DNA from 2 places in the Ruegeria sp. BG10 genome. Region 1 is predicted to be linked to the other one. Evidence: riboswitches for the same ligand, from Rfam matches in the RefSeq annotation. Region 1 holds a riboswitch; the other holds the start of a gene.
The links. A riboswitch is a leader RNA that binds a small molecule or an ion and turns the genes downstream of it on or off. The one in region 1 is predicted to bind cobalamin.
Positions count from the first base shown of each region.

Region 2: it holds a riboswitch for cobalamin, as region 1 does, so the genes downstream of both, ACR0D8_RS19330 (hypothetical protein) here and ACR0D8_RS09365 (DUF1636 family protein) in region 1, are expected to answer to the same signal.

Region 1 covers NZ_JBQFTI010000001.1:1,888,413-1,893,680, reverse strand. Annotated here, with positions in the region: gene cobN (cobaltochelatase subunit CobN) at 1-2,143, opposite strand, end outside; gene cobW (cobalamin biosynthesis protein CobW) at 2,150-3,205, opposite strand; gene ACR0D8_RS09365 (DUF1636 family protein) at 3,202-3,582, opposite strand; cobalamin riboswitch at 3,677-3,883, opposite strand; gene ACR0D8_RS09360 (LysR substrate-binding domain-containing protein) at 3,956-4,840, opposite strand; gene ACR0D8_RS09355 (NAD(P)-dependent oxidoreductase) at 4,952-5,268, shown strand, end outside.
Region 2 covers NZ_JBQFTI010000006.1:148,517-153,784, forward strand. Annotated here, with positions in the region: gene ACR0D8_RS19320 (DNA polymerase III subunit gamma/tau) at 1-1,716, opposite strand, end outside; gene ACR0D8_RS19325 (protein-tyrosine phosphatase family protein) at 1,872-2,363, shown strand; gene ACR0D8_RS19330 (hypothetical protein) at 2,377-2,784, opposite strand; cobalamin riboswitch at 2,869-3,088, opposite strand; gene ACR0D8_RS19335 (alpha/beta hydrolase family protein) at 3,231-4,088, shown strand; gene rsgA (ribosome small subunit-dependent GTPase A) at 4,115-5,143, opposite strand.

The DNA.
Region 1 (5,268 bases):
AAGGACCAGCCTCGATCCGTTTTCCAGCCAGCGCGTCAATCAGAGCGCGGCTTTCGGCATGGGCCGAAGGCGCGGGATCGAAATTGCCCGTCACGTCCGGCACCCGGCCAAAAACGTGCAGCCCGTCGCCGAACTGGCTTTCCTTGATATCGCAGACGAAACGGTCGATCCGGGTGATCGCCTCGGCGGTGCAGGTGGCCTGATTGAGCCCCAGATCGTTTTCCAGACCGATGGCCTGCGCTTCATCCCGGATATCCGATTGCAACCGGTCGCGGCGCCTCGGGTCCAACCCGTCGGCATTCGAGAACTCATCGAGCAGCGATTCCAGCCGCACCATCCGGTCCGGCGTGCCGCTTTCCTTCATCGGCGGCGGGATATGGCCCAGCGTCACCGCCCCGATCCGGCGTTTGGCCTGTGCGGCTTCGCCGGGATCATTGACGATGAACGGGTAGATCACCGGCAGATCACGGATCAGCGCCTCGGGCCAGCAGTTGGCGGACAGCGCCACCGATTTGCCAGGCAGCCATTCCAACGTGCCATGCGCACCGATATGGATCAGCGCATCCGCACCCAGCCCTTTGCGCAGCCACAGGTAGAAGGCGACATAGCTGTGACGCGGCGTGCGCGACAGGTCGTGATACTCATCATCGCGCAACTCGGGCGTGCCGCGTTCGGGTTGCAGGGCGACCAGCGCCTTGCCGCGACGCAGTGCGGTGAAGTGGAACGCGCCATCCGCGAATGCCGGGTCATCCTCGGGATTGCCCCAGACGGTTTGCAGGTCTGCGCGCAGTTGTTCGGGCAGGTCCGACAGTGCGGCCAGGTAGTCCTGCAACGGCCATGACAACCGCGCGTTCAGCAGCGTCTCGGCAATTGGCTCAGCGGGCGCGGTATCATAGCCTTCGCCCTGCAGATCGGACAGCATCGCCTCGGCCGAGGCCAGAGCGTCGAGGCCCACCGCATGGGCCATTTGCCAGTCCTTGCCGGGATAAGTTGACAGCACCAGCGCCGGAACCTTATCAGCCTTGGGCCTGTCACTCAGGTTAAGCCAACCGGTAACCCGGTCGATGATGGCTTCGACCCGCTCAGACTCGGCTCGGTGGGCAAAGCGGGAATATTCCAGATGCGGGTCGCGCTTGCCCGGTTCCTTGAACGAGGCAATGCCTGCTGAAATCCGCCCGTCCACCTCGGGCAGTACCACATGCATGGCGAGGTCGGCGGGGGACAGCCCGCGTTCCGCCTCGGCCCAGGCTTTGCGGCGAGACGTGGCAAGGGCAACCTGAAACACCGGGACATTCGCGGCGTCCAGAGGTGAGGTGCCCGACGCGCCCTTGCCCGAGAATGAAGTAGCGTTGATGATCGCCGACGGCTGCATTTCTACGATGTTTTCGCGCAACCACTCAGCCGCAGCGGGGGCTTTCAACGACGGGGCGAACACGCTCACAGCCTCGAACCCACGCGCGCGCAAGCTGTGGATCAAGGACGCGACCGGGGCGGTGTCCGCTGAGGTCAGATAAGCACGATAAAAGGTCACGAGGATGCGTTTCGCGTCGCCCGCAAACGCCGTGTCCACAGGGATCACGCCGCGATCCGGGCACCAGGCGCCATATTCGGGGATCGTTTTCGCCCCCATGACCGGACCGGCATACAACCCTGCCGCCAGCGCCATCTGCGCCAAAGCCGCCTGTACCGCGACCTCTCCGCCGGTGTCGCACAGATGCGCGAGACGCCGCAGGGTTGAAACGGGCAGGGTGGAATAATCGTCCAGCCGCGTGTCCTCTCGCCCATCGGCGGGCAATACGGCCAAGGCAATGCCCTTGGATTGCGCCAGTGTCAAAACCTGCTGCAACCCATAGGACCAGTAAGGCACGCCGCCGATCAGGCGGATCAGGATGCCTTTGGCCCCCTCCAGCGTCTGTTCGACATAGGTGTCGACAGACAGCGGATGCTTCAGCGCCGTCAGGTTGGCCAGCCGCATCGTCGGCATCCGCCCCTCGGGCCCACCACCGCGATGCCAGCCTGCCGCGAAAGCGCCAAGGTCGCTGTCGGAGAACGACAACACCACCAGATCCGCCGGGCTCTGGCCCAGATCGGTTGGGGTCTCTGTTTCCTCTAACCCGTGGCTTTCGCGGAAGACGACGTGCATGTGCGGTTACTCGGCGGCCTCGGCCACGCCCACAAGGATATCGCGGATCGCTGCCTCGTTGATGTCATCATGCTCGGCAATGACCACCAGACGCGAACGGCGTTCTTCGCCGGGCTCCCACGGGCGGTCATACTGGTGACGCACGCGGGCACCCACGGCCTGCACCAGAAGGCGCATCGGTTTGCCCTGAACGGCGGCATAGCCCTTGACGCGCAGGATGTTCAGTTCTTTGGCGAGACGCTCGATATTCGCAACCAGCGCCGCAGGGTTGGTCTGTTCCGGCAGTTCGACGATGATGCTTTCGAAATCGTCATGCTCGTGGTCGTCATGGCCGTCGTGATGCGACGGGCGCGCGTCCATATCGTCCTCGGCGGCGGCCTCCAGGCCCAGAACCACGCGCACATCCACGACACCTTCGGCAACCTCGACCACGGGCAGCGGGCGGGGCGCTTCGGCGGCGATGACGGCCTTGGCCTTGGCCACACCTTCCGGACCCGCCAGATCGGGCTTGGTCAGCAGGATGATGTCGGCGCAGGAAATCTGATCCTCGAATACCTCGGACAGAGGCGTTTCGTGGTCGATGGAGTCGTCGGCCAGACGCTGGGCGTCTACAGCCTCGACATTCGGCGCAAACCGACCGGCGGCAACAGCCTCGGCATCGGCCAGCGCGATCACGCCATCCACGGTGATTTTCGAACGGATATCGGGCCAGTCGAACGCCTTCAGCAGCGGCTTGGGCAGGGCGAGGCCCGAGGTTTCGATCAGGATATGGTCAGGGCGCGGCTCCAGCGCCATCAGCGCTTCGATCGTCGGGATGAAGTCGTCGGCCACGGTGCAGCAGATGCAGCCATTGGCCAGCTCCATGATGTTTTCCGCCGGGCAGTCGGGAATGGCGCAGGACTTGAGGATGTCGCCATCGACGCCGACGTCGCCAAATTCGTTGACCACGACGGCCAGACGCTTGCCCTGCGGGTTCTGCATCAGGTGCTTGACCAGCGTGGTCTTGCCCGAGCCCAGAAAGCCGGTGATCACAGTGACGGGAAGTTTCTCTAGAGTGCTCATTTCAGGGCTCCAATCGGGGGAATGCGGGCCGCACAGTTTTTGCGGAAATGTTCGGGGCGCTCGCGCCATTTGACCAGACCATCCTGGGTCGCGAGGTACTTGGTGACGCCCTCAACGATGGTTTCGACGTGGTCGGTTTCGTTCAGGTTCTCATAGACAAAGGTCCAGCGTGCGGGGCCACCGCGCAACACGACGGAACAGCCCTGATCGCAGTTCGACAGGCATTCGACCGGTTTCAGCTTTACGCCTTCGGGCAGATCAGCCTGTTCAAGTGCCTTGTGCAGCAGGGTGCCGGGTCGCTGCGCGTCATCTTCGATGGGCAGCCCACGACGGCAAGTGGTGCAGACCAGCAACTCGACAGGTGCGGTCTCGGTCATGTCTCTCATCCCCCCAAATCCTCTTCGCGGGGGACGGGGTTTCATGCGGGCCACGCGTCTGCACATGGACCCGACACCGGAACACCCCGTCCGGTTACATCTTCGGGTGCTGGCAGGTCTCCCGGCTTGCGGATGTCAGAGGCTTCGCTCTGGCAGATGTCCCGCCTTCCCGGCCTTGCGGGCCAGTGGCATTGGGCACCCTCTCCGGTCACGGTCGCGGGGGCGGCTGCGTTTGACGGAGTACCGCTGACGCATTCCCTTTTCATCCTCTTACGAGGACACCAACGCAAGGGACATGCGGCACGGGCAGGGGGGTTGTCAAGCATCAGCAAGGTGTCGAAATGCTCAAGGTCGGAAAAGCGACCTGCCAATGTCAGTCAGCGGCATCCGTACTCAGCCGATCCCGCAACCAGGCGCAAAACAATCCGGCCGCCGCTGTCTGATGCGCAGCCCCCTGTGCGGTGATCAGGTAATGAGACTGGGCAAAGGGAATCGCCGGACCCGCAATCGCGATCGGCGCACCTTGCCGGATTGCATTTCGGGCAAACCGTTCAAGAATCGTGGCGTAGCCCGCGCCCGCCATGACAAGTTGCAGCGCCGCCACCGTTGTATCCACCGAATGCCGGGGTGACCGGTCCGAAGGGGAGATGCCATTGGCCTGGAAATAACGCGCCCAGTTGTCCTCGTATCCCAGGATGTGAATCAGCGGGCCGTCGCCAATCGTGCCGGGGGCAGGAACCCCGGCATCGGCCCGGCACACCGGCACCAGTCTTTCCTCCGTCAGCTTCTCGGATTTTACGCCCGGCCAGTCGCCGTAGCCGAGGCGAATTTCGACGTCCACATCATTGGGCGCGATACTGTCGTTCCAGATATGCGACACCAGCCGAACCGGAATACCCGGGTGCCGGGTGGTGAAGTCCGGCAGTTCCGCCGCGACCCAGTAGGTCGCAGTCGAAATCGCCGCTCTGACCGTCAGCGTCTGACGGGAGGCCGGGCCGAACAGGCTGTTGGTCGACAGGACGATATCCCCAAGCGCGCGCCGCACCGTCATGGAATAGGACTGTCCCAGTTCGGTCAGCTCCAGTCGCCGCGCGTTTCTGGTGAACAGTTTTTGCCCCAGTTCCGCTTCCAGAGACCGTATATGCAAAGACACCGCCGTCTGGGTCAATCCAAGCTCATGCGCCGCGGTTGTAAAATTCAGATGCCGAGCGGCAGATTCAAAACTGCGCAGCCAGGCGGGGTTTGGCAGGCGGTCCATTTATCACCAACTAAACTTGACCATTACCTGCATTATTATTCGTTTTCCTTTCAGAAAGGCAACATGGATACTTGCCGCGAAACAACACAGAACACGCTTCCGGAGGAATAAATGAAAGTCGGTTTTATCGGTTTGGGAAATGTGGGCGCAAAGCTGTCGGGCTCGCTTTTGCGTAACGGTATCGACCTTACCGTTCACGATCTGAACCCGGACCTGGTGGCGGAATTTGTGGCACAGGGCGCCAGGGCGGCTGAGGGACCGGCGCAGTTGATGCGCGACTGCGACGCCGTCATCACCTGCCTGCCCTCGCCTGCGGCTTCGGATGCTGTGATGCAGGAGATGCTGCCAGAAGTCGGTCCGGGAAAAATCTGGATGGAGATGTCGACCACGGATGAGGCCGAGGTCAAACGCCTTGGCGCCCAGGTGAT
Region 2 (5,268 bases), on a different contig from region 1:
CTCGGGCAGCGCTTCGGTTTCGACCTTGGCGGCGCGTTGTTCCGGCGTTTCGATCCGCTTTATGCGGGCCTTGGGAAACTGTGTCAGTACGGCCTGCACCAGAGGGTGCGCTTCCGCCTGCGCCCTGAGCGCCAGATCGGCGGCATCCCGAACCTCGGCGATGGTCGCGGCCTCTCCGTCGGCGACGATTGACACGGCCCATCGGTTTCCTGTCCAACGCTGCAGCGCCGAACCCAGCCTTTGGGCCAGATCGGTCGGCGCGTTAACCGTCGGTGTAAATTCGATCCGCCCCGGCTGGTAGGAGACAAGGCGAACTCCGTTTTCAACCTCGACCAGCAGTTTGACGTCCCGGTTCGAACGGATCAGTTCGACGACGTGGTCAAATGTCGGATAGCGCGCCAGCGCGCTCTGAACCTCCTGCGCCAGCGCTGCTGTTGGTGCCCCGGCAGGCCCGCGCTGGGCTGGCATATAGGCGGCTGAAACCGTCTGCGTGGGGGCCTGCGTCGGCACTGCAATACCTCCGCCGGGCCCGCCGTTTGGCGCAGGCGGCGGCGTGTCCTGCAACCGTTTGATCAGTTCCTCGGGGCTGGGCAGATCGGCCACATGGGTCAGGCGAATGACCGCCATTTCAGCCGCCATCATGGCGTTGGGCGCGGCCGAGACCTCCTCAAGCGCCTTCAGCAACATCTGCCACATCCGGGTCAGAACGCGCATGGGAAGCGCCCCGGCCATCTGCTGACCGCGCGCGCGTTCGTCCGGCGAAACGGTCGGGTCTTCGGCGGCATCGGGCGTGATCTTCACCACGGACACCCAATGTGTGATCTCGGCCAGATCGCGCAGCACAGCCAGCGGATCCGCGCCTTCGGCATATTGCCCGCTCAGTTCCGTCAGGGCTCCGGCGGCGTCCCCGCGCAGGATCATGTCCATCAGGTCCAGCACCCGACCCCGATCCGCAAGTCCCAGCATCGCCCGCACCTGATCAGCGCTGGTTTCCCCGGCCCCGTGCGAGATCGCCTGATCCAGCAGCGAGGTTGCATCCCGCGCCGAGCCTTCCGCAGCGCGGGTGATCAGCGCCAAGGCGTCATCCGCGATCTGGGCGTTTTCCGCCGCGGCGATCTTGCTGAGCAATCCGATCATGTCTTCGGGTTCGATCCGGCGCAGGTCAAACCGCTGACACCGGGACAAAACCGTCACCGGAACCTTGCGGATTTCCGTTGTCGCGAAAATGAACTTCACATGTTCCGGCGGTTCTTCCAGGGTTTTGAGCAGCGCGTTGAACGCACTGGTCGACAGCATGTGAACTTCGTCGATGATGTAGATCTTGTAGCGCGCGCTGGCGGCGCGATAGCGGACACTGTCGATGATCTCGCGGATATCGTTCACACCGGTCCGGCTGGCGGCGTCCATCTCCATCACGTCGACATGGCGGCCCTCCATGATCGCCACGCAGTGCTCGCACTGCCCGCAGGGTTCGGTCGTGGGACCGCCTTCGCCATCGGGGCCGATGCAGTTCATGCCTTTGGCGATGATCCGCGCGGTGGTGGTCTTACCAGTGCCGCGAATGCCGGTCATGATGAAGGCCTGCGCGATCCGGTCCGCTTCGAACGCGTTTTTCAGCGTGCGCACCATTGCGTCCTGTCCCACCAGATCGGCAAAGGTTTCGGGGCGGTACTTGCGGGCGAGAACCTGATAGGCGGGGCTGGGCGTGTCGGTCATGTCTGCTCTGTCGGATTCGGTTCAGGGATGCAGCGTAGTGACCCCCGCCGCCCGCGTCCACAGCGCGCTTGCGAAATTCGGTTTGCAATGCGGCTTGCGCGTCATAGAAGTGCGGAAGTTGTTGAAAGAACGGTTTTCCGGAAAGGACGCGTCTTATGCCTCGGTTCGCTATCCATGCCTTGCCGGTGGAAAACGGATTGGTTGCGCTGACGCAGATGCCGGGGCGCGACGGAACCTATGCGCGCGATCTTGAGATGATCCGCGAATGGCGGCCCGATCTGGTGATCTCCATGACAACCGAACGCGAAATGGCGCAGGGCGGAGCCGGCGGATTTGGTCGGGACCTGCGGGACCAAGCGATAAGATGGGTGCATTTGCCGGTTGAAGATTTCGGTGCGCCGACATTGCGAACCCAGATGTTGTGGGAAGAGGTCGGCGCATCCGTCAAACAGATTCTGTCCCGCGGCGGCAGGGTTCTGGCGCATTGCCGCGGCGGATGCGGCCGGTCCGGCATGATTGCTTTGCGCATCATGGTCGAAATGGGCGAACCCCCCGAAACCGCATTGAAACGCCTGCGCGCCGTGCGGCCTTGTGCCGTCGAAACGGATGGCCAGTTGGACTGGGCCGCGCAGGCAGCCCTGCCTTGATTCCGGCCCGGCCTCAGAGCGCGATCTGCCCGGCGGTTTGGGCGACCGGTCGCGGTGCCAGTGCCGACACTTCGAGCATGGCGCAGGGCGGGTTGGCCATGAGTGCCGCAGGAAGCGCAGGAACTGCGGTGCCGAACATCATCTCGGCGTAGTCATCCAACGTTTCGATCGGGGTGTCGGCATCTGTGTCGCAGAACACCCTGATTTGTTTTGCCCGCGCCCGGAACCGGGCGTTGCAGCCTTGCGCGCAGTGGGTCAGTTCGCTGCTGCCTTCGATCTCAAAATCCGGCGTCGTCGCTGGTGCGGCACTTTCCATCGCTTGCGCAATGGCCCGGGCCATGCGGGCCAGCGCCGGGCAGGTCTGGCCGGTTCGCTGACACACGGTTGCGGTGTATTCGTGCGTTTTTGTCTTCCACATCATGTTGCGCCCTCCGCGCGTGGGACGGGGGGCGTGGGTCAGGAATGACAGCGTGCTGACGGCCTGTCCCGGACACCCCGCCCGAGTTTCGGTTTCGGTTCGATGGCAGGTCTCCTGACTTGCGGGTCATCGCTTTGCCGACCTTCCCAGCCTTTCGGCCAGTGGTGTTCCGGCATTGCTCACCGCTTACAGTTGCGGGGGCAGTCGCGGCCTTGGTCCGTACCGGTTGTCCGGGCAGAACCGCACCGTGTTCCCTTTTCATCCCGCCCCGTGACCGGGGACGAGAACCATCACGTCATCGCTAGCGGGTGCCGGCGGGTCGAGTCAAGCGGGCTGTGCCAGGGATCAGGCGGACGCAGGGTCATCCTTGATCGGTCTTGACTCGCCGGGGGAAAAGATGCCGACTGAATTTGCTGAACTGAACGGTTCAGATCGTGGATGAGGGCACCATGTTAGACAACTCGCAAGCTGTGTTGACCGAGGATTTTCAGTTTCCCGCTGGCCCGGCCATGCTGTCGGCGCGGTTGTACCTGCCGGTGGCCGAACCCAGTGTGGCGGTCGTCATCCATGGCGCGACGGGCGTGCCGCGGGACTATTACAAGCATTTTGCTCATTGGCTGGCGGCCGAACAGGGCATGGCCTGCCTGACCTACGATTACCGCGATTTTGGCCATTCGCTGCGCGGACCGTTGAACAAGGCGCAGGCAACGATGGCGGACTGGGCTTTGACCGACATGCCTGCCGCCCGGGCCGAGATGCGGCGCAGGTTCCCGGATGCGCAGCAATGGAGCATTGGTCATTCCGTTGGCGGGATGCTGGGGCCGGTTCAGCCGGATATTGACCAGATCGACCGCATGATCTGCGTCTGTTCCGGTGCGGTGACGGTTTCGGATCACCCCTGGCCCTATCGCGCGCTGGCAATGCTGTTTTGGTACGGTCACGTGCCGTTGGCGGTGAAGTATCTGGGCTACCTGCCCGGCAAGGCGGTGGGATTCGGGGCAGACCTGCCTGCCAGCGTCTATTGGCAATGGCGCAGGTGGTGCACCGCACCCACCAACTACCTGCCCGAGATTGGTGCGACCTTGCCCGAAGCCCGTTGGGCGCAATCGAACACGCCCGTTGATCTGTTCACCTTTGAGGATGACGATGTGGTTCCGCCCGAGGCTGTCTGGCGGCTGGCCGATCTCTATGGGCCGAATGCGCGCCGACACCAGTTGTCCCCAGCTGAATTCGGCCTGTCCGAAGTCGGTCACATCGGCGCTTTTGCCCGCCGCAGCGCAGCCGTCTGGCCGCAGCTGATCGAGTAGGGCGCCGGAACCCGGCGCCCCGAAGGTCAGAACCTTTTTCGGGATTTCCTGTCCTGCATCACGGACCGCACCATTTTCCCGAAAGCCTTGTCGCGCGCCCGGGATTGCGCCACGGTTTCCGAATTCCGCGCATCCTCGCGCCGCAACTTGCGCCACCGCTCCAGCCGTTGTTGATCAAGCGTTTCGGCCTCTATAGCCTCTTGTACCGCGCAGCCGGGTTCCGAAATATGCTGGCAATCGGAAAACCGGCACTGGTCCGCCAGGTCAAGAATGTCGGAAAACACTTCATCCACACCATCCTGCGCGTCCAGCAGGCGCAGGGCCCGCATCCCCGGCGTGTCGATCAGCCATCCGCCGTTTCGCATCCGGTGCAGCGCGCGCGCCGTGGTGGTGTGACGGCCGCGGGCGTCATCTTCCCGGATGCCCGCTGTCGCGGCATCATCACCGGTCATTGCGTTGGCCAGCGTCGTTTTGCCTACGCCGGACGATCCGACCAGCGCACCCGTCTGTCCGGCGGGGCACCAGGCCAGAACCTGATCCACCGCTGCCGCGTCCAGCGCGTTGATCGTCAGAACGGTCAGAAACGGTGCCACAGATTGGGCCTGTATTTCATAATCTCGGGGATCGTCGCACCTGTCTGCCTTGGTCAGCAGCACAACCGGATAGCATCCGGACTGATGAGCCAGCGCCAGATAACGCTCCAGCCGGGGCAGGCTGAAGTCAGCGTTGCACGAACTGACAATAAAAAGCACGTCGACATTCGCCGCGATCAGCTGCGTCTGGGCACCTGTTCCAGCCGCCCGGCGCTGCAACAGGCTGCGGCGATCGAGAAGGTGAAGAACGCGCATTTGCTCATCAGCGAGCACCCAGTCGCCCACCGCAAAAGCACCGGTGCTTTTGTCCGGCGTCAACAGCGGCGCTTCTCCTTGCGGGTTCAGGCCAATCAACCGGTCGCGGTGAACGGCTGTAATGCGATAAGGGTCAAAGGGGCATTCCGCCGCGGTCTGCGCGGCAAAGTGAGAGGACCATCCGAGGTCCGAAAAACTAAGGGTCATTGATCTGCCTGTGTTCAGGTACAGCGAACCGCACAGATGGCAATCGCGCATCTGCCGGGTACGAGTTCAGGCAGTGACGGAATGTTTGCGTTTCAGAACCGCGCTGCCCGAAGGGAAATTACTAC